3 regions of the Bradyrhizobium sp. 215_C5_N1_1 genome follow, and region 1 is predicted to be linked to each of the others. Evidence: predicted binding sites of a transcription regulator. Region 1 holds the regulator's gene; each other region holds the start of a gene.

Region 1 (20,661 bases):
CCAGAAGTACTTTGGCCGCGACGGCCGCGAGGAAGCTGATGACTTGCTGCGCCGTCGCTCGGGCGATGCCGATGCGCCGCGCATGCTCGGTGCCTTCAACGAGGCGACGCCGGACTGGCTGTCCTTCTTCATGTTCACCTACTTCACCGACCGCGACGGCAAGATGCAGCTGCACTCGCTCGCGCAGTCGGGCTTCGATCCCTTGTCGCGCACCTGCCGTTTCATGCTGACGGAAGAAGCGCACCACATGTTCGTCGGCGAGACCGGCATCACCCGCGTCGTGCAGCGCACTTGTGACGCGATGCGCGAAGCCGGCATCACCGATCCCACCGACATCGCAAAGGTTCGCGCGCTCGGCGTGATCGACCTGCCGACGATCCAGAAGAAGCTGAACCTGCACTATACGCTGTCGCTCGACCTGTTCGGCTCGGAGGTCTCGACCAACGCGGCCAACGCCTTCAACACCGGCATCAAGGGCCGTTATCACGAGACCCAGATCGACGACGATCACCAGCTCAAGAACGCCACCTATCCGGTGCTCAAGTTCATCGACGGCGAGATCAAGCTGGTAGACGAGCCGGCGCTGACCGCGCTCAACATGCGCCTGCGCGACGATTACAGCCAGGACTGCGTCAAGGGCATGCTGCGCTGGAACAAGGTGATCTCGACCGCCGGCTATAACTTCCAGCTCAAACTGCCCAACGTCGCTTTCCATCGCCATATCGGCGAGTTCAAGGGCATCCATGCGACGCCGGATGGTCTTTTGATCGACGATGCCATTTGGGCGAAGCGCAAGGACGAGTGGCTGCCCTCGACCGCCGACGGCGACTTCATCACCTCGCTGATGCAGCCCGTCACCGAGACCGGCAAGTTCGCCTCCTGGATCTCGCCGCCGAAGGTCGGCATCGACAACAAGCCCGGCGATTTCGAGTACGTGAAGATCGAGTCGTAAGAGTCAGGGTTCGACCCTCGCACAACGCAAATGGTGTCATCACCCGCCTTGTGCGCGATTGCGCACTGGAGCGGGTGATCCAGTATTCCAGAGGCGGCAGAGATAGATCGAGACGCTGCAGCGTACTGGATGCCCCGGTCAAGCCGGGGCATGACTGCGGAGTGTGACGCGCGCTCTGTGCTGAAACGCCCCGCCTACCCGGCGATCTCCAGCCCCGCATTCGCGTACACCACGCCGCCATCCACCGCGATGGTGTTGCCGACCACGTAATCACCCGCGCGCGAGGCGAGATAGATCGCCACGCCGGCCATGTCCTCATCGGTTCCGATACGCCGCGCCGGAATGCGCTTGGCGACCTCGTCCGCATGGTCGCGCGCGGCGCGGTTCATGTCGGACTTGAACGCGCCCGGTGCGATCGCGGTGACGTTGATGTTGTCCTTGATCAGCTTCGTCGCCATGCGCCGCGTCAGATGGATCACGGCGGCCTTGCTGGCGGCGTAGGAATAGGTCTCGCTCGGATTGACGAAGATGCCGTCCACCGAGGCGATGTTGATCACCTTGGCCGGCCGCTCGTGCGAGGCCGCCGCGCGCAGCGGCTTTGCCAGTGCCTTGGTCAGGAAGAACAGCGACTTGACGTTGAGGTCCATCACCTTGTCCCAGCCGCTCTCCGGGAATTCGTCGAACTCCGCGCCCCAGGCTGCGCCCGCATTGTTGACGAGGATGTCGAGCTTCGGCTCCAGCTTGATGATCTCGGAGGCCAGCCTGTCGCAGCCTTCGATGGTCGAGATGTCGATCGGCAGCGCGATGCATTCGCCCTCATATTGGGCGGAGAGCTCTTTCGCCGTCGCCTCGCACGGCCCGGCCTTGCGCGCGGTGATGTAGACCTTCGCCGCGCCTTGCGCGAGGAAGCCCGCCGCGATCATCTTGCCGATGCCGCGCGACCCGCCGGTCACGAGCGCGACACGGCCTTTGAGCGAGAACAGATCGTTGAACATGGAGCCTCCCTTGGTTGGCGACGTTTTGAGCGCGGCGGAGAGGGGAGTCAAGGAAGGCGCGAGAGTGGCGCGGCTGCGGTCCAACTCACTCGGTGTCGTCCCGGCGAACGCCGGGACCCATAACCACAGGGAGTAGTTTGGCGAAGACTCGTCGTTCGGTACTTCTACCAAATGTAATCGATGGATTCCGCGGTATGGGTCCCGGCGTTCGCCGGGACGACAGCGTGGCTACGCCGCCGCAATCCGGCGAAAGCCGTTCCACATCGCGGTCGCGGCGCCTGAGGTCAGCACCGGCAAAATTCGCGCGTCCTGGTAATTGCCGTTGAGCGAGACGCGCGGCAGCGCGGTCATGTGGCCGGCATTTTCTGCGAACAGCATGCCGGGCCGGGTCGTCACCGCGGTCTTGAAGCCGGCCGATGCAGCGAGAGCGAATTCGCGCTCGCCCGCGGCTTCGCGGTCGCCATAGGGGTAGGCGAAGTGCAGCACGGTACGGCCGAGCGCCTGCTCGATCCGCGCGCGGCTTACCGCCATCTCCTGTGCGGCGATCCCCTCGCTCTGCCTGGCGAGATTGCAATGGCTGATGGTGTGCGCGCCGATCGTGACCAGCGGATCGGCGGCAAATGCCTTCACCTCGTCCCAGGACAGGCACAGGCTGCGGCACAGTGCGGCCATGTCGACGTCGTATCTGGCGCAGAGCGCCTCGATCTCGCGCTTGAGATCATGTTCCCCCGGCAGCGCGCGCAGCCAATCGTGCAGGCGGTCGAACGCCATTTGTTTTGCGGCGGGGGTCGTTGCATCCAGCCGCAGCGCGGAATTGCCGATCTGGATGTCGATGTGTTCGGCCTTCGCGATCACGGTTTCCAGCGCGGTCCACCACAGACGTCCGGTGCCCTCGGCAAACTCGCTCGCGACATAGACGGCCAAGGGCGCGTCAAATTCGCGCAGAACCGGCAGCGCGAATTCGAGATTGTCGCGGTAGCCGTCGTCGAGGGTGAAGGCGGCGAAGGGGCGGGTGAACCGGCCCTGCACCAGCCGCTCATGCAGCTCGTCCATGCTGACGATGTCGATCCCGCGCGAGCGCAAATGGCTCAGCGTGGCGCGCAGGAAATCGGGGGTGACTTCGAGGTGCCGGTTCGGCTGGAACGCGGCCTCGCGGGCCGGCCGCACATGGTGCAGCATGAAAATGGCGCCGACGCCCGACAAGAGCGGGCGCAACAGGTGGTGCGCCCCGCTGAAATAGAGTGCCCCCAGCCCGGCGCGGATGACGTTGTTTCGGAGTTGTTTCATGACCGGCTGGCGAACTCTGGCATTCCACTTTCAACTTACGGAAGAACCCTTGAAGAAAAAGTTATTCCAATTGTCGACGCATGGCCTTCGGAAGGGCATCATTTCCGGTTTGACAGCCCGCCAAGGGTTTGTTTTGTCTCCGGTTCCAGAGTTCGGGTCGTTGAATGCAGAAGCTTTTCAGGTGGGCCAGCAAATGGTGGCCAGGGCTGATCCCCCTGGCCGTCATGTGGGGATTTGCGGCCTGGAATAATACCTTGCCGGTCGAGGCGGACCTATCCGCCCGCAGCTCGGCCGCGCTCAAGGAGACCGTTCTGGACAAGACCCGGATCGCGGTCGACGGCCGGGACGTCGGCCTGGCCGCGGACGCCTTTTCCGAGGAGGGGCGCCGCGATGCCGTGATGGCGGTCGAGCTCGTCCCGGGCGTGCGCCTGGTCGACGACCGGACCCGCCTTGTTCCCGAAGCAACGCCCTTCGTCTGGAATGCCGAGCGTGACGTGGTGCGGGTGACGCTGTCCGGCTCCGCGCCCCTGCCGTCGATGAAGGCGCGCCTGACCGAGGCCGCGCGCAAGGAGGTCAACGGGACCGAGGTCGCCGATCAGATGGGTCTCGCGCGCGGCGCGCCGCCGCGGTTCGAGGCGGCCGCGATGCTGCTGCTCGACCAGATCGGCAAGCTCAAGGACGGCAGGATCACGATCACCGACACCAAGGTCAATCTGTCGGGCATGGCGCGCGACCTCGGCGGCCGTGAGGCGATCGCGGCCGCGCTCAAGAACCTGCCGGAGGGCTTTTCGGTCGCCGCCAACGATGTCAAGGCGCCGCCCTACATCTTCCAGGCCTACAAGGACCCGGTCGCCGCGACCGTGACGCTGACGGGCTACGTGCCTGACAACAACGTGCACGCGGCCATTGCAACGAGTGCCTCGCGAAAGTTCTTCACCGAAAAGGTCGTCGACAATCTCAAGGCCAGCGTCGGCGCACCCGGCTCCTTCAATACTGCCGTGGTCACAGCGCTCGGCGGGCTGTCGCGGCTGTCGACCGGTACGCTCGTGGTGTCCGATCGCGAGGTGAAGCTGTCGGGCGACGCGCTCTATGAAGGGGCCGCCAACGACATCCGCGCAGGCCTCGGCAAGGACTTCCCGAAGAACTGGCAGTACAAGCCGGAGATTACGGTGAAGCCTGCCGCGGGCCCGGTCGACGGCACGGTCTGCCAGCAATTGTTCACGGAGCTCCTGAACAAGGGCAAGATCCGCTTCGCAACGAAACGCGCCGACATCGACCCGGATTCCGCCGGCATTCTCGACCACCTGATCGAGACGGCGCTGCGCTGCCCCACCACCAATATCGAGGTGGCCGGGCACACCGATGCCGACGGTGAGGACTCCTTCAATCAGGCTCTCTCGGAGAAGCGCGCGCAGGCCGTGATCGACTATCTGGTCAAGGCCGGGCTGCCGGCCACCCGCTTCACTCCGGTCGGCTATGGCGCCACGCAACCCCTCGCCGGCAATGACACCGATGAAGGCAAGGCGCAGAACCGCCGCATCGAATTTCTGGTGAGGTGATGATGCCCTATCTCGTCTCGTTCCATCTGGGCTGGCTGATCGGCTCGCTGCTGCTGGGCTTTTGCATGGGCTGGATCTCGGTGGTCCAGCGCGGCAACGGCACCTCGAAGGTGACCGCGCGCTGGCTCGCCGTGCTTGCCGCCGCCTTGGTCGCAGCCTCGTTCGCGCATGTGGTGCCCGGCCGCTTCGGCTATTGGCTCGATCTCGGGCTGGTCATGTTCGCCTGCTACCTCGTCGGCTGCACCATCGGCGCCTGGCTGCGCGACAGGGTGGTCTCGCGGAGCCAGCCGGCGGCTTAGGTCTTCAGGTTCGCTCGGAGGGCGGGCCTCTATCCAACATTGCGATAACGGCTTGATCGGCAAGCAAATTGCCAAACGATCGCAATGCGCTTGACATTAATACGTACGTACGTATTATTTTCCTTATGCCAAAGCCCTCACTCAAAGACGCCATCCTCGATGCCGGCCTGAAGGTCATGTTCAGGACCGGCTATCACGGCACCAGCGTGCGCGACGTCACCGCTGCGGCAGGCGCGCCGCAGGGGTCCTTCACCAACCATTTTCGCTCCAAAGAGGTGTTCGCCTCCGAGGTGCTCGACCGCTACTTCGACACCACGAGGGGGCTGGTCGCGGAGGCGCTCGACGACACCTCGCTGACGCCGCGCGCGCGGCTGCGGCGCTATCTCGACATCATCACCGGCCGGCTGGAGGTCGACGGCTATGGCCGTGGCTGCCTGATCGGTGACCTCAGCCTGGAGGCATCAGCCAGCAGCGAAATGCTGCGCGCGCGTCTCGCCGAAATCTTCGCGCAATGGCGCGCGCCGTTCGCCGCCTGCATCAGGGACGCCCAGACGTGCCGCGAGATCGCATCCGATTTCGAGCCCGAAGAGCTTGCCGATTTCCTGCTCGCGTCCTGGCAGGGCGCGATCCTGCGCATGAAGGTCGACCGCAATCCCAACGCCCTCGAACGTTTCAAGACCATCGCCTTTCAAACCGTCTTCAGGGAGCTGACATGAGCAAGCCAACTGAAATCGAGATTCTCAAAGCGTCCGTGCTGGGAAGCACGATGGCCTATCGCGAGGCGGGAGATCGCGATGCGCCCGCTGCCCTGTTCCTGCACGGCAACCCGACGTCGTCGCATATCTGGCGCAACATCCTGCCGCTTGTATCGCCGGTCGCACATTGCATCGCGCCCGATCTCGTCGGCTTCGGCCAGTCCGGCAAGCCCGACATCGGCTATCGCTTCGTCGACCACGTCCGCTATCTCGATGCATTCATCGAACAGCGCGGCATCAAATCGGCCTATCTCGTCGCGCAGGACTGGGGCACCGCGCTCGCGTTCCATCTCGCCGCGCGCCGGCCGGATTTCGTGCGCGGCCTTGCCTTCATGGAGTTCATCCGCCCGATGCCGACCTGGCAGGACTTTCACCACACCGAGGTCGCGGAGGAGCAGGACCACGCCGAGGCGGCGAGGGCGGCGTTCCGCAAATTCAGGACGCCGGGCGAGGGCGAAGCGATGATCCTCGAGGCGAACGCGTTCGTCGAACGCGTGCTGCCCGGTGGCATCGTTCGCAAGCTCGGCGAGGACGAGATGGCGCCTTACCGTGCGCCATTCCCCACGCCGGAGAGCCGCCGGCCCGTTCTCGCCTTCCCCCGCGAACTGCCGATCGCAGGCGAGCCCGCCGACGTCTACGAGACGCTCCAATCCGCGCATGCGGCGCTGGCTGCATCGTCCTATCCGAAGCTGTTGTTCTCGGGCACGCCCGGCGCGCTCGTCGCGCCCGAATTCGCCGAACGGTTCGCAGCCTCGCTGAATCACTGCGCATTGGTGCGCCTCGGACCTGGGCTGCACTTTCTCCAGGAGGATCACCCCGAGGCGATCGGCCGCTCCGTCGCCGGCTGGATCGCCGGCATCGAAGCCGTGCGCCAGCAGCGTGCTGCCTGAAGGCGGGCGAGATGGCTGATGTGACCATCATCTATTGCCGTCCCTGCGGCTACGAGAAGCGCGCCAAGGACGCCGCTGCTGCGCTGCGGCAGCATCTGGCGCTGGAGGCGGCTCTTGTGCCCGCCAAGGGTGGGATCTTCCAGGTCAGGGTCGGCGACAGCATTGTCGCCAGCCGCAGCAAGGGCCACTTTCCCGGTACCGACGAAATCGTGGCCGCCGTCACTTCCGCGTGGCACTGATCCGGGGCGGATTCCGATCGCTTCCTGAGGCCGCCACCGTCGCCGCGGCCTTTCGGCCCACCTGAAATCCCTGAACAACAGCGCCGGCCACCCCCTCTTTCGCCAGGCGGGGGCGGCCCATAGATTGACGTCGGCTTAAGTCGTGACGGAACATTGTGCGGTCGAAATCATCAAAACTTCATGGCGCCTGCGCAGGATTGCCATGGAGATTCGCGTCAGTCTTGCCGCCGAAAGCGCCAATCAGTGCATCAGGAGCCCGCAACCCTGCCTAAAATATTGAAGGCACGAGTTTTTGTTCGAATTGCTGAATTCCACTCCGCCCCAAAACGCGCTAGTGGAAGGGCATGGGGCATGCGCGATGCCGGAGCCGGCGGCAAGGGTTCGTTGAATGCCTGTGCGTCGTCCGCCTGTCCGCCGGCCACCCCGGCCGCTGAAGCGTTGTTCGAGGTCTAGATGCTGGAAGCCATACGCAGGGCGATGACGTTTCTGCGCCAGAAGCAAGTCCTGCATAAGCTTGGAGTTGTGATCAGCGTCGCGGTCATCGGCATCGCTTGCTATGTGCTCTACCACATGCTGCGGGGAATCGACGTCAACGAGGTCCTCGAAGCGATCAAGAGCACCGAGCCGAGCCAGATCGCGATGGCGGCGCTGTTCGTGGCCGCGGGCTATTTCACCCTGACCTTCTACGATCTGTTCGCCGTGCGCGCGATCGGCCACGCCCATGTGCCCTACCGCATCAATGCGCTCGCCGCCTTCACCAGCTATTCGATCGGCCACAATGTCGGCGCCAGCGTCTTCACCGGCGGCGCGGTGCGCTACCGCATCTATTCTGCCTATGGCCTGAACGCGATCGACGTCGCAAAGATCTGCTTCCTCGCCGGCCTGACCTTCTGGCTCGGCAATGCCGCGGTGCTCGGCCTCGGCATCTCCTACCATCCGGAAGCCGCTGCCGCGATCGACCAGCTTCCGCCCTGGCTGAACCGGATGCTGGCGATGATGATCATCGCGGGGCTGGTCGCCTATGTGGTCTGGGTCTGGACCCAGCCGCGGGTGGTCGGCCGCGGGCCCTGGACCGTGGTGCTGCCGGGCGGCCCGCTGACGCTGCTCCAGATCGCCATTGGCATCATCGATCTCGGCTTCTGTGCGCTGGCGATGTACGTGCTGGTCCCGGACGAGCCCAATCTCGGCTTCGTCGTGGTGGCGGTGATCTTCGTCTCGGCGACGCTGCTCGGTTTTGCCAGCCACTCGCCGGGAGGGCTCGGCGTGTTCGATGCCGCCATGCTGGTCGGCCTCTGGCAGATGGACCGCGAGGAACTGCTGGGTGGCATGCTCCTGTTCCGCGTCCTCTATTATCTCTCCCCCTTCGTCATATCTGTAATCTTGCTGACGTTTCGCGAGGTTATAATCGGCGCTCGATCGAAGCGCTTGCAGCAGGCGGCGCTCAAGCTCGACCCCGGCCCGGCGCGTGAAGCCGCCTATGTGAGAGAGCGCAGCGACACCGGCGCCTGACCGGCGCATCCCCTTTAGGAGAAGCCCGCCCCGATGGCGATCGACGCACCATCTTCTCCCTCCGCGCAGCCCTGGTCCGACCGGCTGCGGCACTCGACCGTCATCCTGATCGCCGCGGCGCTGGCGCTGTCGGTGGTGGTCTCGCTCGGCGAATTGTCGGTGATGCGGGCGGCGACGGTGTTCCTCTGCATCGCGGCCGCGGCGCTGATCCCTTGGAGGCTGCACGACAATGCCGCCTCGCGCGACGACACCCGCCGCGTCAACCCGGTCGAGAGCGCGGCGGTGGCCGCGGTCGTCGCCGGCATGCCGGATCCGGCGGTGCTGCTCGACCGCGCCGGGCGTGTCATCCATCTCAATGCCGCCGCCGCCCAGCTGGCGCCGGCGCTGCGCAAGAACGAGCTCGCCCAGTTCGCGCTGCGCTCGCCGGAGATCATCACCGCGCTGCGTGAATCCATCGCCACCACCGAGCCGCGGCGCACGACCTATCTCGACCATGTCCCGGTCGACCGCTGGATGGAGCTGACCATCACGCCGGTGCCGGTGCCGACCTCCTTCGGCGGCGCCGACAAATGCATGCTGATGACCTTCCACGACCAGACGCCGCTGCGCCGGGTCGAGGAGATGCGCGCAGACTTCGTCGCCAATGCCAGCCACGAGCTGCGCACGCCGCTCGCCGCGCTGTCGGGCTTCATCGACACGCTCCAGGGCCAGGCCAAGGACGATCCCAAGGCACGCGAGCGGTTCCTCGGCATCATGCACAACCAGGCGACCCGGATGGCGCGCCTGATCGACGATCTGCTCTCGCTGTCGCGGGTCGAGCTGTCGGCCCATGTGCGGCCCGACACCCTGGTCGACCTGCTGCCGATCATCTTCCAGGTCGCCGACGGGCTCGAGCCGCTGGCGCGGGAGCGCCAGGTCGAGGTCGAAACCCATCTGCCTGAGACCCCGGTGATGATTGCGGGCGACCGCGAGGAATTGCTCCGCCTGTTCGAGAACCTGATCGAGAACGCGCTCAAATACGGGGCGTCGGGCGGACGTGTCATCGTGTCGCTGGCCGCGGCGGCAGCCACTGATGGAACTCAGGAAATCCGGGTCATGGTCCGCGATTTCGGCCCCGGCATCGCGCCCGAGCATCTGCCGCGGCTGACCGAGCGGTTCTACCGGGTCGACGTCGGTGACAGCCGCTCGCAGGGCGGGACGGGGCTCGGATTATCGCTGGTGAAACATATTCTTAACCGCCATCGCGGCCGGCTTTTGATCGAGAGCGTGCCCAAGCAGGGCGCCGTTTTCACGGCCTGTTTTCCCCAGGCGAAGACCGCGGCCTCGACCTGATATTCAAGCGATTTCAATCGCTTGGCCGTGTCATCCAGCTGTCACGAAACCTTCGTAAAAGCACAGCCGACCGCTCCTAAAGGGGCGGCACGGGGAGCGCGATCGGGCGCGGATGGCGCTTCGCTCCCCTGTATGGAGACCACCATGAATTTCATCAAAACTATCGTCGCTGCCGGCTTGGTCGCCGCATCGGCGACGGCGGCGTTTGCTGCCGACATCACGGGTGCCGGTGCGACGTTCCCGTTCCCGATCTATTCCAAGTGGGCTGACGCCTACAAGAAGGAGACCGGCAACGGTCTGAACTACCAGTCGATCGGCTCCGGCGGCGGCATCAAGCAGATCCAGGCCAAGACCGTGACCTTCGGCGCCAGCGACGCGCCGCTCAAGGCCGAGCAGCTCGAGAAGGACGGCCTCGTCCAGTGGCCGATGGTGATGGGCGCCATCGTTCCGGTCGTCAACATCGAGGGCGTGAAGCCCGGCGAGCTGGTGTTCGACGGCGAGACCCTGGCCAGCATCTATCTCGGCAAGATCACCAAGTGGGACGACGCCGCGATCAAGAAGCTCAATCCGAACGTGAAGCTGCCGTCGGACGCGATCACCGTGGTCCGCCGCTCGGATGGTTCGGGCACCACCTTCAACTTCACCAACTATCTCGCTAAGGCCAGCGCGGACTGGAAGAGCAAGGTCGGTGAGGGCACCGCGGTCGAGTGGCCGGTCGGCGTCGGCGCCAAGGGCAACGAAGGCGTGTCGGGCAACATCAGCCAGACCAAGAACTCGATCGGCTACGTCGAGTACGCCTATGCCAAGCAGAACAAGCTGACCTACACCGGCCTCGTCAACAAGGCCGGCAAGCCGGTGCAGCCGACGGTCGAAGCCTTCCAGGCGGCCGCTTCCAACGCCGACTGGGCCAAGGCTCCCGGCTACTACGTCATCCTGACCGACCAGCCCGGCGACAAGTCCTGGCCGATCACGGCGGCGACCTTCATCCTCATGCACAAGGATGCCACCGACAAGGCAGCCTCGCAGGAAGCCATCAAGTTCTTCCGCTGGGCCTTCAAGAGCGGCGGCAAGGCGGCTGAAGAGCTCGACTACATCCCGATGCCGGACCCGGTCGTCCAACTGATCGAGAAGACCTGGGCTGCCGAGATCAAGAGCTAAGCGCTCTGTGTCCCGGACTGGGCGCCGGGATCTCACAAGACCTCCGCTCCGGATCGGCCTCGCGCCGCATCCGGAGCGCAAGACCAACAACAAGACCGACAACAAGCGTATATCAAACGGGCACAGGGGATCGGCGTGGCAGAGATGGCCGTTCAGAGCGATGTAATCGACGACGCCGGACCGTATGACCGCGCCAAGGCCTTGGGCGCCTTCAAGCTCGGCGACCTCACCTTCTACTGGATCACGCGGCTGTCCGCGATCTCGGTGCTCCTCATCCTCGGTGGCATCATCATCTCGCTGATCGTCGGCGCGTTCCCGGCGATGAAGGAATACGGCTTCGCCTTCCTGTGGACGCAGCGCTGGGCGCCGTCGGCAGATCCGCCCGTGCTCGGCGCGCTCGGCCCGATCTACGGCACGCTCATCACCTCCTTCATCGCGATGGCGATCGCCATTCCGGTCGGTCTCGGCATTGCGATCTTTCTGACCGAGCTCTGCCCGCAATGGGCGCGCCGCCCGATCGGCATGGCGATCGAGCTGCTCGCCGGCATTCCCTCGATCATCTACGGCATGTGGGGCTTCTTCGTGCTCGGCCCGTTCCTGGCCAACACGTTCCAGCCCTTCATGATCAAGATCTTCGACGGCATCCCGGTGCTGGGCGCGATCTTCGCAGGCCCGCCGTCCTATCTCAGCCTGTTCAACGCGGCGCTGATCCTCGCCATCATGGTGCTGCCCTTCATCACCTCGATCTCGGTCGACGTGTTCAAGACGGTGCCGCCGGTGCTCAAGGAAGCCGCCTACGGCGTCGGCTGCACCACCTGGGAAGTCGTGCGCAGCGTGGTGATCCCCTATACCCGCGTCGGCGTCATCGGCGGTGTCATGCTGGCGCTCGGCCGCGCGCTCGGCGAGACCATGGCGGTGACCTTCATCATCGGCAACTCGTTCCGCATCTCGTCGTCGATCTTCGCCCCGGGCACCACGATCTCGGCGGCGATCGCATCGGAGTTCGCCGAAAGCGACGGCCTGCACCAGTCCGGCCTGATCCTGCTCGGCCTGCTGCTGTTCGTGCTGACATTCTTCGTGCTCGCGGCTGCACGGTTGATGCTGATGCGTCTTGAAAAGAAGGCGGGGAAGTAACATGAACCCGATCTACGCACGCCGCCGCCGCATGGACATCGTCATCCGTGTGCTCTGCCTGGCTGCCGCTGCCTTCGGCGTCACATGGCTCGCGCTGATCCTGATGACGCTGCTCTACAACGGCATTGCCGGCCTGAACCTGGAGCTCTTCGTTGCGGACACGCCGCCTCCGGGCTCGACCGAGGGCGGCCTGCGCAACGCCATCGTGGGTTCGATCATCATGACCGTGCTCGGCGTCGGCATCGGCGCGCCGCTCGGTCTGTTCGCCGGCACCTATCTCGCCGAGTACGGCCGCAACGACCGCCTGACCTCGGTGATCCGCTTCATCAACGACATCCTGCTCTCGGCGCCCTCGATCATCATCGGCCTGTTCATCTATGGTGCGGTGGTGGTGCCGATGCGCGGCTTCTCGGCGATTGCCGGCTGCCTCGCGCTTGCGGTGATCGTCATCCCGGTGGTGCTGCGCACGACCGAGGACATGCTGCTGCTGGTGCCGAACGCACTGCGTGAGGCGGCCTCGGCGCTCGGCCTGCCGCGCTCGCTGGTGATCAAGCGCATCGCCTATCGCGCGGCGCGCTCGGGCCTCATTACCGGCGTGATGCTGGCCACCGCCCGCGTCGCCGGCGAGACCGCGCCGCTGCTCTTCACCGCGCTGTCGAACCAGTTCTTCAGCCTGGGTCTGAACAAGACGATGGCGAACCTGCCGGTCACCATCAACAATTTCGTGCAGAGCCCCTACGCCTACTGGAAGCAGCTCGCCTGGAGCGGCGCGCTGCTCATCACCCTGACCGTTCTTGCCCTGAATATTGGCGCGCGCATTCTGAGCGCCGAGAGGACCGCAAAATGAGTGATCTTTCCGTATCGATGAGCGCGGCCGGTGGTTTGCCCCAGGCGCCGGTGCTGCCCGAAGCTCCGGCCAAGGTGACGGTGCGCAACCTCAATTTCTATTACGGCGAGCACCACGCGCTGAAGAACATCAATCTGGCGCTCGGCACCAACCGCGTCACGGCGTTCATCGGCCCGTCTGGCTGCGGCAAGTCGACCCTGCTGCGCATCTTCAATCGGATGTACGACCTCTATCCGGGCCAGCGCGTCACCGGTCAGCTCATGCTCGACCAGACCAACGTCCTCGACCCCAAGCTGGACCTCAATTTGCTGCGCGCCCGCGTCGGCATGGTGTTCCAGAAGCCGACGCCGTTCCCGATGACGATCTACGAAAACATCGCCTTCGGCATCCGTCTCTATGAGAAGATCTCGAAGTCCGAGATGGACGACCGCGTCGAGAAGGCGCTGCGCGGCGGCGCGCTGTGGAACGAGGTCAAGGACAAGCTCAACGCCTCCGGCCTGTCGCTCTCCGGCGGCCAGCAGCAGCGCCTCTGCATCGCCCGCACGGTCGCGGTGCGGCCCGAGGTGATCTTGTTCGACGAGCCCTGCTCGGCGCTCGACCCGATCTCGACCGCCAAGGTCGAGGAGCTGATCCAGGAGCTGTCCGAGAACTACACGATCGCGATCGTCACCCACAACATGCAGCAGGCGGCGCGCGTCTCCGACAAGACCGCCTTCATGTATCTCGGCGAGCTGATCGAGTTCGACGACACCAGCAAGATCTTCACGTCGCCGACCGACCGGCGCACGCAGGATTACATCACCGGCCGGTTCGGCTGAGGAGACGGAACATGGGTTCTGAACATACCGCAAAGGCCTTCGACACCGACCTCCAGGAACTCACGCGCCTGGTCGCCGAGATGGGCGGCATCGCCGAGCGCATGATCGTCGATTCCGTCGACGCGCTGATCCGCCGCGACGTCGCGCTCGGCCAGCGCGTCGTGACCATCGACGCCGAGCTCGACGCGCTCCAGAAGAAGATCGAGGAGCGCGCCGTTCTCACCATCGCGCGCCGCCAGCCGATGGCGGTGGATCTGCGCGAGATCGTCGGCGCCATGCGCGTCGCGACCGATCTCGAGCGGATCGGCGACCTCGCCAAGAACATGGGCAAGCGCGTCGCGGCGCTGGAGACGGATTTCCATCCGCTCAAGCTGTTCCGCGGTCTGGAGCACATGACCGACCTCGTGCAGCAACAGGTCAAGTCGGTGCTGGACGCCTATGCCGCGCACGATCTGCCGGCGGCAATGGCGGTGTGGAAGGGCGACGAGGAAGTCGACGCCATCTGCACCTCGCTGTTCCGCGAGCTCCTCACCTACATGATGGAGGATCCGCGCAACATCTCGTTCTGCATCCATCTGATGTTCTGCGCCAAGAACATCGAGCGCATCGGTGACCACGCCACCAACATCGCCGAGACCGTGTTCTACATGATCGAGGGCCAGGCGATCACCGACAAGCGGCCGAAGGGCGACATGACGACCTTCGCCACGACGGTCCCGAACACTTAAGGAGCGACGAACACCATGGGCGCACGCATTATGGTGGTTGAGGACGAGGAAGCTCTCACCGAGCTTCTCCGCTACAACCTCGAAGGCGACGGCTATGACGTCGAGACGGTGATGCGCGGCGACGATGCCGACACCCGCCTCAAGGAGCACATCCCCGATTTGATCGTGCTCGACTGGATGCTGCCGGGCCTCTCCGGCATCGAGCTGTGCCGGCGGCTGCGCTCCCGGCCCGAGACCAAGCAGCTCCCGATCATCATGCTCACCGCGCGCGGCGAGGAGAGCGAGCGGGTGCGGGGCCTTGCGACCGGCGCCGACGACTACATCGTCAAGCCGTTCTCGGTCCCGGAGCTGCTGGCACGCGTGAAGGGCCTGCTCAGGCGCGCCAGCCCCGAGCGGCTCGCCACCGTGCTCGCCTATGGCGACATCGAGCTCGACCGCGACAAGCGTCGCGTGGCGCGCTCGGGCCGGCCGATCGATCTCGGCCCGACCGAATATCGCCTGCTGGAGTTCTTCCTGGAGCATCCCGGCCGCGTGTTCTCGCGCGAGCAGCTGCTCGACAGCGTCTGGGGCCGTGACATCTACATCGACGAGCGCACCGTCGACGTCCATATCGGGCGCCTGCGCAAGCTGCTCAATCTCGGCCGCGAGCAGGACCCGATCCGCACCGTCCGCGGCGCGGGCTACGCACTGGACGATCGCTTTGCGAAGGCGGAGCAAGCGTAAGGGGTTGCTGTGGCAGACGTGATTTAGCGGGCTGCCACCGCATCCTCGATGTCGTCCCTGCGAACGCAGGGACCCATAACCACAGGGAGTGGTTTGGCGAAGACTCGGAGTGATCATCCCGCGCAATAACTACGCGCCGGGATTATGGGTCCCTGCGTTCGCAGGGACGACACCGAGTGAGTTGAGCCGTCATCGCGTGACGGCGCCGTCTTCGTAGTCAGCTAATCCGATACCTCAGCGCGGACCCGGCTTCGCCGGCGCGCGCCGGCGATCGGCCGCGGGCTGATACGCCACGCGCGAGTGCTGGGCGCAGTAGGGCAGGCCGGAGAGCGCCTTGCCGCCGCAGAAGAAGAAATCCGGGCTCGAGGGATCGCCGACCGGCCAGTGGCAGGTGGCCTCGTTCAGCTCCAGCAGCGACAGCCGCTGGCTCATCGGCACGACGTTGTCGTAGGTGACCGGTTCGGCCTCGACCTCGACTTCGAAGGCTTGCGCCAGCGCGGTGTTGCCGCGCGCGATCGGGCGGGTCACCCGCATCATGTGCTGGGCGGGGCGTGCCTTGCGCGGCCGCGGCGCTGCCGATGAAGGGCTCTTGGCGCGGCCCGACAGGCCGAGCCGGTGCACTTTGCCGATTACGGCATTGCGGGTCACATTGCCGAGTTCAGCGGCGATCTGGCTGGCCGAAAGCCCGGCCTCCCAGAGCTTTTTCAGCTGCTCGACGCGATCATCCGACCAGGTCAAAACGGTCATTGCACCCTTTCCTTCGCCGGCGCCTGCCATCCTGGCGGCCGCACGGCGAATGCCTAAGCTTCGAAAAACCCGTGCCGCCAGAATCCCTTAAGGCTCGCCGGGCGCACCAGATGCGCCCGAACGCTTACGCCGGTACATGAGGACTTAGAGGATCAGAACTGCTGCACGAGATGTCGTATCTGACAAGCCAAACGCTACAATATGGCGTGACTCACGCGCAAGAGTCCGCCGACTCGCTTCCACATGTTCCGTGGCGGAAATACGCAAAATCGCCACCGCAAGACTACGGATTCTGCGTTTCGCGAGGCTTTCCGGGCGGCATTGACACCGGTTTCACCAGGCATAAGATAGTCTCGCGTGCCGCCCTTAAAAGGCGGCACGTTTCGTTTTCCGGGCCGGTCAATGGTGCGTTGCGCAATGCACGCTCACGCCGTCCGCAACATTCAAGTGATCGTCATGACTAACAGCGCAGCGCCGCATTTGCTCCCCGTTTTCGCCAGGTCCGACCTCGGTTTCGAGCGCGGTGAAGGCTGCTGGCTGATTGCGACCAATGGCGATCGCTATCTCGATTTCACCTCGGGCGTGGCGGTGAATGCGCTCGGCCATGCTCACCCTGCGTTGGTCAAAGCGTTGCAAGAGCAGGCCACCAAACTCTGGCACATGTCGAACCTGTTCCAGAGCCCGGACGGCGAGAAGCTCGCCGCGCGTCTGTGCAACGAAAGCTTCGCGGACTTCGTGTTCTTCTGCAATTCCGGCGCCGAAGCGCTGGAAGGTGTGATCAAGCTCGTCCGCCATCATCACTTCTCCAAGGGTCATCCGGAACGTTACCGCATCATCACCTTCGAAGGCGCCTTCCACGGCCGCACGCTGGCAACGCTCGCCGCGACCGGTTCGGCAAAATATCTCGAAGGGTTTGGCCCGCCGATGGACGGCTTCGACCAGGTCCCGCATGGCGATATCGACGCCGTCAAGAAGGCGATCGGTCCGCAGACCGCCGGCATCCTGATCGAGCCGATCCAGGGCGAGGGTGGCGTGCGTTCGGCAACGCCCGCCTTCCTGAGGGCGTTGCGCCAGCTCTGCGATGAGAAGGGCCTGCTGCTCGCGTTCGACGAGGTGCAGACCGGCATGGGCCGCACCGGCGATCTGTTCGCGCATCGCCGCACCGGCGTCACGCCTGACGTGATGTCGCTGGCCAAAGCGCTCGGTGGCGGCTTCCCGATCGGCGCGGTGCTGGCGACCGCGGACGCGGCTGCCGGCATGGGGCCCGGCTCGCACGGCTCGACCTTCGGCGGCAATCCGCTCGCGATCTCGGCTGCCAACGCCGTCCTCGACGTCATGCTCAAGCCCGGCTTCTTCGATCACGTGCAGAAGATGTCGCTGCTGCTCAAGCAGAAGCTCGCCTCCGTGATCGATCGTTATCCTGACATCGTCAGCGAAGTGCGCGGCGAAGGCCTTCTGATCGGCATCAAGGCCGTGGTGCCATCAGGCGATCTCGGCGCGGCATTGCGCAACGAAAAATTGCTCACGGTCGGCGCCGGCGACAATGTCGTGCGCTTCCTGCCGCCCTTGATCGTCACCGAAGCCGAAATCGAGGACAGCGTCGGGCGGCTCGAGCGCGCCTGCGCCGCGATCTCGTCCAGTCAGACCAAGCGGGCGGCGAGCTGATGAGCAAGTCCCCGAAGCACTTTCTGGATATCAACGAGCTCCCGTTGTCGGAGCTCAAGAGCATGCTCGCGGCCTCCTCCGCCATGAAGGCGAAGCAGAAAGCGCACCAGCCGGTGAAGCCGCTGGAAGGCAAGACGCTGGCGATGATCTTCGAGCGTCCCTCCACGCGCACCCGCGTCTCGTTCGACGTCGCCATGCGCCAGCTCGGCGGCGAGCCCATCATGCTGACCGGCGCCGAGATGCAGCTCGGCCGCGGCGAGACCATCGCCGACACGGCGCGCGTGCTGTCGCGCTATGTCGACGCCATCATGATCCGCATCCTCAATCACGAGGCCCTGCTGGAGCTGGCGGAATATGCGACGGTGCCCGTCATCAACGGCCTGACACGGCGCTCGCACCCTTGCCAGGTGATGGCCGACCTCATGACCTACGAAGAGCATCGCGGCCCGATCGAGGGCAGGACGGTGGCCTGGACCGGCGACGACAACAACGTGCTGGCGTCCTGGGCGCATGCCGCCGAGCGCTTCAAGTTCAAGCTCAATGTCGCGACGCCGCCGGAGCTTGCGCCGAAAAAGGTAATGCGGGACTTCATCAAGGCCACCGGCGCGCCGATCGTGCTCGGCACCGATCCCGAGGCCGCCGTGAAGGGGGCCGACTGCGTCGTCACCGACACCTGGGTGTCGATGGGCGACAAGGAAGGTGAGCACCGTCACAACGTGCTCAAGCCCTATCAGGTCAATTCGAAGCTGATGTCGCTGGCCAAGCCCGATGCGCTGTTCATGCATTGCCTGCCCGCCCATCGCGGCGAGGAGGTCACCGACGAAGTGATCGACGGCCCGCAATCGGTCGTGTTCGACGAGGCCGAAAACCGCCTGCATGCGCAGAAGGGCATTCTGGCCTGGTGCTTTGACGCGGTGAAGTAATCTCACTTGTAGCCCGGATGGAGCGCAGCGAAATCCGGGTTTGTGTCCGCAGTTGGAGTGGTCCCGGATTGGGCTACGCTCCATCCGGGCTACGCGGGCTATCGCGTAATCCTGTGGCTATGGGTCCCGTATCAGCGCTTTGCGCGCGCCGGGACGACATCGAATTTGCAGGATCCTGAGCGATCATAAGTGCATCCGGAACACACCACCCTTGAGCCCTCTTCCATTTTCCTCCATCGACCCCAGATAAAGCGCCATGGTTTCCCAATCCCCTGACATGAATACCGGGCCTGAAGGCCCGGTTCGCGCACCATCAGCGGTTCCCATCGATGACGCCGTGCTGCCTTACGAGGTCGACGCACTCGACGTGCGCGGCCGCCTCGTGCGGCTCGGTCCCGCGCTCGACGAGATCCTGACCAAGCACGATTATCCCGCTGCCGTGGGCAAGCTGCTCGGCGAGGCCATCGTGCTGACGACGCTGCTCGGCTCGGCGCTGAAGTTCGAGGGCCGCTTCATCCTCCAGGCCCAGACCGACGGTCCGGTGTCGTTCCTGGTCGTCGACTACATGGCGCCGGATCGCCTGCGCGCCTATGCGCGCTACGATGCCGAGCGCCTCGGCGAGACAAAAGATTCCGGCACGCTTCTCGGTAACGGTCATCTCGCCATGACCATCGACCAGGGTCCCGACATGAGCCGCTACCAGGGTCTGGTCGCGCTCGACGGCGGCAGCCTGGAAGATGCCGCCCACGAATATTTCCTGCGCTCCGAGCAGATCCCGACGCGCGTGCGTCTCGCGGTCGGCGAGGAGTGGCGCTCGAACGACGGCGGCAAGCATCGCTGGCGCGCCGGCGGCATGCTGATGCAGTTCCTGCCGAAGGCGCCCGAGCGCGCGCGGCAGGCCGATTTGCATCCCGGCGATGCGCCCGAAGGCGCGGAGGTGCATGCTGTCGCCGAAGACGACGCCTGGGTCGAGGCGCGTTCGCTGGTCGAGACCGTCGAGGACGTCGAGCTGATCGACCCCGAACTCTCCGGCGAGCGGCTGCTGTTCCGCCTGTTCCACGAGCGTGGCGTGCGCGTGTTCAATCCGCTGGTGCTGAAGGCGCAATGCTCCTGCTCGCGCGACGCGGTTGGTGCGATGTTGAAGAGCTTCTCGCCCGACGACCGCGCCGCCATGGTCAAGGACGACAAGGTCGTCGTGACCTGCGAGTTCTGCTCGTCGGTGTACCAGTTCACGCCGCACGAGGCCGGCGTGGAAGACGCGTAGGCGTCGCATCCTCCGTCGTTGCGCGCGCAGCGAAGCAATCCAGTCGTAGGGTGGGCAAAGCGCAGCGTGCCCACTATCTTATGCGCCACGTTTGGAATGGTGGGCACGGCGCTTTGCGCCTTTGCCCACCCTACGGCGCCTACGGCACCGGGCTAATTCAACACCCGCTTGTTGTCCGGGCTGTCCAGCGAGAACGTCGGCACGTCGATCTCGAAGCGTTCGCCGCTTTCACTGACCATCTGGTAGCGGCCGGTCATGAAGCCCGAGGCGGTCGCGAGCGGCACGCCGGAGGTGTATTCGAAGCGCTCGCCGGGAGCCAGGGTCGGCTGCTCGCCGACGACGCCCTCGCCCCTGACCTCCTGCTGGCGGCCGGTGGCGTCGGTGATGATCCAGTGCCGCGTCTTCAGCTGCACGGTTTCGTCGCCGGAATTGGTGATGACGATGGTGTAGGACCAGAAATAGCGGGAGCGGTCAGCCGACGACTGCTCCGGAACAAAGTTCGGCTCGACGGTCACTTCGATCTGGCGGGTCACGGCGCGATACATGGCGGCCATCATAACGAAAACCCGGCCGGGAACCAACGCCCGCAGGCGGTTTTGGTGACATCGTGCCGCCAGAATTGCCGAGGAAGTAGACCCAATGTGATCCGGCCGCTTTGCGAGACGACGGCCGGACCTGTACACTCCATGACACGTCGCGATTTGCGGAAGGGTTTCGAACCCCCGATGACCATTGCCGACCAAGTGACGGGATCGACGATCGCGGGAACCGGCAAGCCTGCGGAGGCCAGACCTGCGGAGGCGAAGCCGCGCTCCGCCGCGCCGGCCATCACGCTGC
Region 2 (2,974 bases), 430 kb from region 1:
GGCGCAGGGCGGTGGCGTAGCTTTCTTCCTTCTCCCCTTGTGGGAGAAGGTGGCGCGAAGCGCCGGATGAGGGGTCTGCCTCCTCAAACTCAGATCGGTGTTTGCAGAGACATACCCCTCACCCGTCTCGTCGCTTCGCGACGAGCCACCCTCTCCCACAAGGGGCCTGTTGCGTAATTCGTCAATTGTGATTCCCTAGGGCAAAGCCTTGGAGGGTAGCGATGGCGGTCAAGCGGACGGGACAGCCGAGCTTTGTGGAAGCGCTGATGCCGAAGGGAGCCGGCGCCAATGCGGCGCTGGATCGGCTGGCTGGCCTGGTCAAGTGGTACCGGTTCGAGAAGCTGATCGGCCATTTGCGGGATGAAGGGGGGCCCGGTCGACCAGGCTATCCGGTGCTGGTGCTGTTTCGTGCTGTGCTGTTGCAGTCGCTGTATGGTCTTTCGGAGCGCGAACTCGAGGAAGCGCTGGGCGACCGGTTGTCGTTCAAGCGCTTCGTCGGTTTGAGCCTTGAGGATGCGACGCCCGACCACACGGTCCTGAACCGCTTCCGGAACCAGCTCGTTGAACAAGGCCTGCTGGAGAAGCTGTTTGGCGAACTGGATCGTCAGCTTGAGAATGCCGGCGTGATCCTCAAGCGCGGCACGATGCTGGATGCGACCTTGATCCAGGCAGTCTCGGCTCCGCCCAAGGAGGATCGCCCCTCAAACGATCCTGATGCCCGGTTTGCCAAACGGCAGGGCAAAAGCGGCTCGACCTTCGGCTACAAGGCCCATGTCGGTGTCGACGAAGGATCCGGCTTGATCCGCGCGGTGTTGACCACACCCGCTAACGTCAACGATACGACACCGGCGGACGCTTTGATCCGCGGCGATGAAGCCGTGGTCTGGGCCGATGCGGCTTACGACACCCATGCCCGACGGGCCCGGCTGAAGGCGGAAGGCAAGAAGCCCCGCATCGCTCGTCGGCCCAACAGACATCACCCGGAACTGCCGCCCAGGCTCAAACGCTACAACCTCCTCATCGCGCGTCGACGAGCCCAGGTCGAGACCACCTTCGCTACTCTCAAACGCCGCATGCGGCTGACCTGCATCCGCTACGTCGGTCTGATCAAGGCGACCGGGCAAGTCCTGCTCGCCTCGATCGCCTTCAACATGAGGCGGTGGGCCACGATCGCCGCGTGAGCTGCCCGCTCAGGGCGACAACTACAGATCTTGCCAGGCAATTGCCGGGACCAGGGCACTCGCTCCTGACGTCTTCAGCCTCAAGAGCCGATAACGCAACAGGCCCACAAGGGGAGAGGGGAAGAGAGCGCCGCTCACCCGTTCTCCACCAGAAACTCCACCCGCTCCGCCGCGAACCGCGAATGCTTCGTCACCAGCGGCTTGCCGGCGAGATCGTGGTCGGTCGCGTCGACCACCAGGATCGGCCGTCCCAGCGGCAGATCGAGCCGCGCGGCATCGGTTGCGTCCACGATGCCGGCGGTGATCCGGGTCGCGCCGCGACTGTAGTCGCGGACGCCGTAGTGCTCGAGCAGTTTCGTCATCGAGCGCGTCGCGGCGAATACCTCACCCGCGCCCGGGAACAATTCCGCTGACAGCCAGGTGGTGGAGACGCAGATCGGCGTGCGGTCGGCGAGGCGGATCGCCTCGATTCGCACCAGCGGTGCGCCGGCCTTCAATCCCAGTTCGCGCGCGAGTTCGCGGGTTGCGACGTCGCCGGACGCTTCGATCAGCCGGCCATGCGGTTCGCGGCCATCGGCGCCGACGATCTCGGAGAAGCGGGTGCGCGAGCGCAAGGGATAAGCGAGGCGCTGCGCCTCGACATAGGTTCCGCTGCCGCGTTCGGCGCGCACGATGCCGCGCTCGGCAAGCGCGGCCAGCGCGCGCCGCACGGTGTGGCGGTTCACCCGATAGGTTTCGGCGATCTCCATCTCGCCCGGCAGCTTGTCGCCGGCGGCAAAGCGGCCGTCGGCGATGCCGCGCTCGATGCCGTCGGCAACGAGGCGCCACAGCGCGACGCCCGAAGAGGCTGTGTCCTGCATGCTCATGTCGCCGAGAAGCCTACTTCAGAAATCACACGTTTGTCACGAAACAGTCATGGCGCTTCCGTATCAAGTTGTCTATTATCATAGACAACTTGGATTCGGCAAGTTCTGCAGAAAAGTTCGGTGGATTTGGTGACCCAGCACAACAACCAGCAAGTCCAGCGCAAGGCCGCGATGGCCGTGCTGGCGCACGCGGAGGCGGGCGAGATCGCCGCTCGCCTCCGCGCTCTCGCCCTGCCGGCGCATCAGGAGCTACGCGCGCCGGAAAACGGTCTCGTCATGCTGCGCGGCCGGGTCGGCGGCGACGGCGCGCCGTTCAATGTCGGTGAAGCCACGGTGTCTCGCGCAGCGGTCCGGCTCGCGAGCGGCGAGGTCGGCTTCGGCTACACGCTGGGGCGCGATGGCGAAAAGGCGCGGCTGATCGCGCTGTGCGACGCACTGGCGCAGTCCAGTGATTTCGGCGAGGCGGTGGAGCGTGACGTTATCGCGCCGTTGCGCGAGCAGCTTATGATCCAGCGCAAGCAGGCGGCCGCCGAGACCGCTGCGACGAAGGTTGATTTCTACACCATGGTGCGCGGTGAGGGGTGAGGCCATGACCACGATTGCGGAACTACCGCCGGGTTTCGTCGACAAGGTTCTGTCGGCCCAATCGACCTTTCGTTCGGTGATGGACGCGATGGCGCGGCCGGGCACGGTCCAGCGCATTGTGCCGATGGCGGGATCGCCCGGCCCGATGATGCGCGGCACCGCCGCGATCGCGCTGACGCTGTTCGATCACGACACGCCGCTCTGGCTCGATGCAAGGATGGCGGAGAGATCGGACGTGGTGAAATGGCTCAAGTTCCACACCGGCGCGCCGGTGGTGCAGGACTCTTCGATTGCGAGTTTCGCGCTGATCAGCGACGGCGCCTTGCTTCCGGCGCTCGAACG
Region 3 (2,974 bases), 420 kb from region 1:
CGGCGTTGATGTCGTTGGCGAAGGCATCGGTCTTGACGCCGGTCAGACGGGCGCGGGCGAACGACGCCGAGCCGTAGCTGGCGATATGGATGTTGCCGGCGCGCTGGCCCTCGATGACGGCGGCGTAGTCGTTGGCGATGCGCAGCGTGACCTTCACGCCCAATTCCTTGGAGAGATAGTTCATGAACGGCGCCCAGCGCTCGGTCACGCCCGAGGCGTTTTCCGCCGGAATGACCGCGAAGGTCAGTTCGGGATATTTGGCTTTCCAGTCGTCGGCGGAGGCCGAAGTCGTGAACGCGAGCGCGGCGGCGCCGGCAAGAACCAGTCTGCGAGTGATCATGATACCCTCTTCATCGGTTGGGGTCGGTTGACGCAAAAATTGGCAGTTACAGGCGCAGCTCAGGCGGCCGCGGCCGTTCCGAGCGCCGGCACGCCTTCAGGCGCCGGCACAGGCATTCCGCCCATGACGTCGGAGGCTTCGAGATCGTAGAGCTCGCGCGCGACGTGGTCGGTCAATTCGGCCGGCGCGCCGTCGAACACCACGCGCCCCTGCGCCATGCCGATCAGGCGATCGCAATAGCTGCGCGCCAGATCGAGCGAATGCAGGTTGCAGAGCACGGTGATGCCGAAATGCTTGTTGATGCGCAGCAGCGCATCCATCACGATCTTGGTGTTGCGCGGGTCGAGCGAGGCGATCGGCTCGTCGGCGAGGATGATGTCGGGCTGCTGCACCAGCGCGCGGGCGATCGCAACACGCTGCTGCTGGCCGCCGGAGAGCTGGTCGGCGCGCTGGGCGGCGAGTGAGGCGATATCGAACTGTTCGAGCGCCGACATCGCCAGCGCCTTGTCGTGCTCGGGCCAGGTCTGCGTCAGCGAGCGCCAGGCCGGCATCGTGGCAAGACGCCCCATCAGCACGTTGGTGAGCACATCGAGCCGGCCGACCAGGTTGAACTGCTGGAAAATCATCGCCGAGCGCGCCCGCCACTGCCGCAGCTCCTTGCCGCGCAGCGCGGTGACGTCGAGGCCGTCGAACAGGATGCGGCCCTGCGTCGGCGTCGCCAGGCGATTGATCATGCGCAGCATGGTCGACTTGCCGGCGCCGGAGCGCCCGATCACACCGACGAAGCCGCCGGGGGAGATTTGAAACGAAGCGTCGTCCACCGCGGCTTTTGCGCCGAAGCGGCACGTCAGACCTTCAACCACCAGCATAGAGGGCTCCAGAGTAGCTGGCTGCCACCGCTAGCGCTGGCACTTGACACTTGTGTGACACCGGCGTTGCGGTGCGGCGATCCTACACACCTCTTCCCCTGTCATCGCATCGTCATGACATTGTCATCAGGCCGCTCGAAGAGGTACGCCCGCCCTCGACCTATCGGATGCAGCATGGCCGGCAAAACGCTCTCGGTTCAACCGACCATCGACCCTTCGGCGAAGCTGCATGAGACCAGGCTCGGCACCTATACCGAAGTCGGTGCGCGCACGATCCTCACTGAAGTCGCGATGGGCGATTACTCCTATGTCGTGAACGACGCCCAGATCACCTACACCACGATCGGAAAATTCTGCTCGATCGCGGCGATGACCCGCATCAATCCCGGCAATCATCCGATGCATCGCGCGACGCAGGCGCATTTCACCTATCGTTCCAGCGCCTACTTCGAAGGCGAGAGCGACGACACCGAGTTCTTCGACTGGCGGCGCCAGCATCACGTCCATATTGGCCACGACGTCTGGATCGGCCATGGCGCGATCGTGCTGCCCGGCCGCAACATCGGCACCGGCGCGGTGATCGCGGCGGGCGCCATCGTCACCAAGGACGTGCCGGCCTACACCATCGTCGCCGGCAATCCGGCGCGCATCGTGCGGCGGCGGTTCTCGGAAGACGTCGCCGGACGGCTGGCCCGACTCGCCTGGTGGGACTGGGATCACGACAAATTGCGTGAAGCACTGCCCGATTTCCGCAAGCTCGGGATTGAAGATTTCCTCTCGGCATATGAAGCACGGGCAAGCTCCCTCACCCGTTCCCCTGCCAGCAAACGAAGCGCGGTCGCTTGACAGACATCTTCCTTGAGGGCGGCCGGGCCCTGATCGGCTCCGAGCTCGTCGAAACTTCCATTCTGGTGTCCGGCGCGGACATTGCGCAGGTCGATGCCTCTCGCGGCCGTGCGCGGCTGGCGATCGATGCGCGCAACCTGCTGGTGCTGCCCGGCATCGTCGATCTGCATGGCGATGCCTTCGAGCGGCAGATGATGCCGCGCGCCGGCGTCGACTTCCCGATCGACGTCGCGCTCGCCGACAGTGACCGCCAGGCGATCAGCAACGGCATCACCACGGTGTTTCACGCCACGACCTGTTCGTGGGAGCCGGGCCTGCGCAGCGCCGGCAATGCGCGCACCCTGATGGAGGCGATCGAGCGGCAGCGCCCGCAATTCGCCGCCGATACCCGTTTCCACCTGCGGCACGAGACCTACAATCTCGATGCAGAGGCCGAGATCGGCCAGTGGCTCGCCGAGGGCCGCGTCGACCTGTTCGCCTTCAACGACCACATGGACGGCACCGTTGCCGACATGGCCAAGCCGCGCAAGCGCAACCGCATGGTCGAGCGCACCGGCCTCTCGGGCGAGGAATTCGACCGGCTGGTCGAGCGTGTGCTTTCGCGGGCCAGTGAAGTGCCGGCTTCCGTGTCGCGGCTTGCCGCAACTGCTCGCGCAGCCGAGGTGCGGATGCTCTCGCATGACGATGCGACGCCGGCGATGCGGCAGGAGTTTCGCGAGTTGGGCGCTGACATCGCGGAGTTTCCGATCAACGAGGAGACCGCGCGGGCGGCCGCGTCCGCGGGCGATGCCATCGTCTACGGTGCGCCGAACGTCGTGCGCGGCGGCAGCCATACCGGCTGGACCCGGGCATCCGACATGATCGCGAAGGGGCTCTGCTCGGTGCTGGCGTCGGACTATTACTATCCCGCGCAGCTGCT

The links. Region 1 encodes PhoB, which activates phosphate uptake and scavenging genes when phosphate is short. Its sites were predicted from a motif close to TGTCATNNANCTGTCAT; they were not measured.
Region 2: a site for PhoB is predicted at 2,082-2,098, ahead of phnF (phosphonate metabolism transcriptional regulator PhnF). Genes of this name have one in related genera too.
Region 3: a site for PhoB is predicted at 1,309-1,325, ahead of phnC (phosphonate ABC transporter ATP-binding protein). Genes of this name have one in related genera too.

What each region holds. Positions count from the first base shown of each region.
Region 1 covers NZ_CP197228.1:8,538,525-8,559,185, reverse strand. Annotated here, with positions in the region: gene boxB (benzoyl-CoA 2,3-epoxidase subunit BoxB) at 1-952, shown strand, start outside; gene AB7G19_RS41315 (SDR family oxidoreductase) at 1,147-1,947, opposite strand; gene AB7G19_RS41310 (polysaccharide deacetylase family protein) at 2,176-3,234, opposite strand; gene AB7G19_RS41305 (OmpA family protein) at 3,399-4,793, shown strand; gene AB7G19_RS41300 (hypothetical protein) at 4,796-5,092, shown strand; gene AB7G19_RS41295 (TetR/AcrR family transcriptional regulator) at 5,218-5,808, shown strand; gene AB7G19_RS41290 (haloalkane dehalogenase) at 5,805-6,737, shown strand; gene AB7G19_RS41285 (Rdx family protein) at 6,749-6,976, shown strand; gene AB7G19_RS41280 (lysylphosphatidylglycerol synthase domain-containing protein) at 7,430-8,485, shown strand; gene AB7G19_RS41275 (ATP-binding protein) at 8,519-9,817, shown strand; gene pstS (phosphate ABC transporter substrate-binding protein PstS) at 9,962-10,975, shown strand; gene pstC (phosphate ABC transporter permease subunit PstC) at 11,120-12,109, shown strand; gene pstA (phosphate ABC transporter permease PstA) at 12,111-12,956, shown strand; gene pstB (phosphate ABC transporter ATP-binding protein PstB) at 12,953-13,774, shown strand; gene phoU (phosphate signaling complex protein PhoU) at 13,786-14,502, shown strand; gene phoB (phosphate regulon transcriptional regulator PhoB) at 14,518-15,225, shown strand; gene AB7G19_RS41240 (GcrA family cell cycle regulator) at 15,460-15,972, opposite strand; gene AB7G19_RS41235 (aspartate aminotransferase family protein) at 16,429-17,637, shown strand; gene argF (ornithine carbamoyltransferase) at 17,637-18,560, shown strand; gene AB7G19_RS41225 (Hsp33 family molecular chaperone) at 18,817-19,824, shown strand; gene apaG (Co2+/Mg2+ efflux protein ApaG) at 19,977-20,369, opposite strand; gene AB7G19_RS41215 (OpgC domain-containing protein) at 20,550-20,661, shown strand, end outside.
Region 2 covers NZ_CP197228.1:8,120,794-8,123,767, reverse strand. Annotated here, with positions in the region: gene phnE (phosphonate ABC transporter, permease protein PhnE) at 1-20, shown strand, start outside; gene AB7G19_RS38975 (IS5 family transposase) at 222-1,181, shown strand; gene phnF (phosphonate metabolism transcriptional regulator PhnF) at 1,316-2,047, opposite strand; gene phnG (phosphonate C-P lyase system protein PhnG) at 2,168-2,632, shown strand; gene phnH (phosphonate C-P lyase system protein PhnH) at 2,637-2,974, shown strand, end outside.
Region 3 covers NZ_CP197228.1:8,126,150-8,129,123, forward strand. Annotated here, with positions in the region: gene phnD (phosphonate ABC transporter substrate-binding protein) at 1-340, opposite strand, end outside; gene phnC (phosphonate ABC transporter ATP-binding protein) at 400-1,209, opposite strand; gene AB7G19_RS39000 (chloramphenicol acetyltransferase) at 1,384-2,055, shown strand; gene AB7G19_RS39005 (alpha-D-ribose 1-methylphosphonate 5-triphosphate diphosphatase) at 2,052-2,974, shown strand, end outside.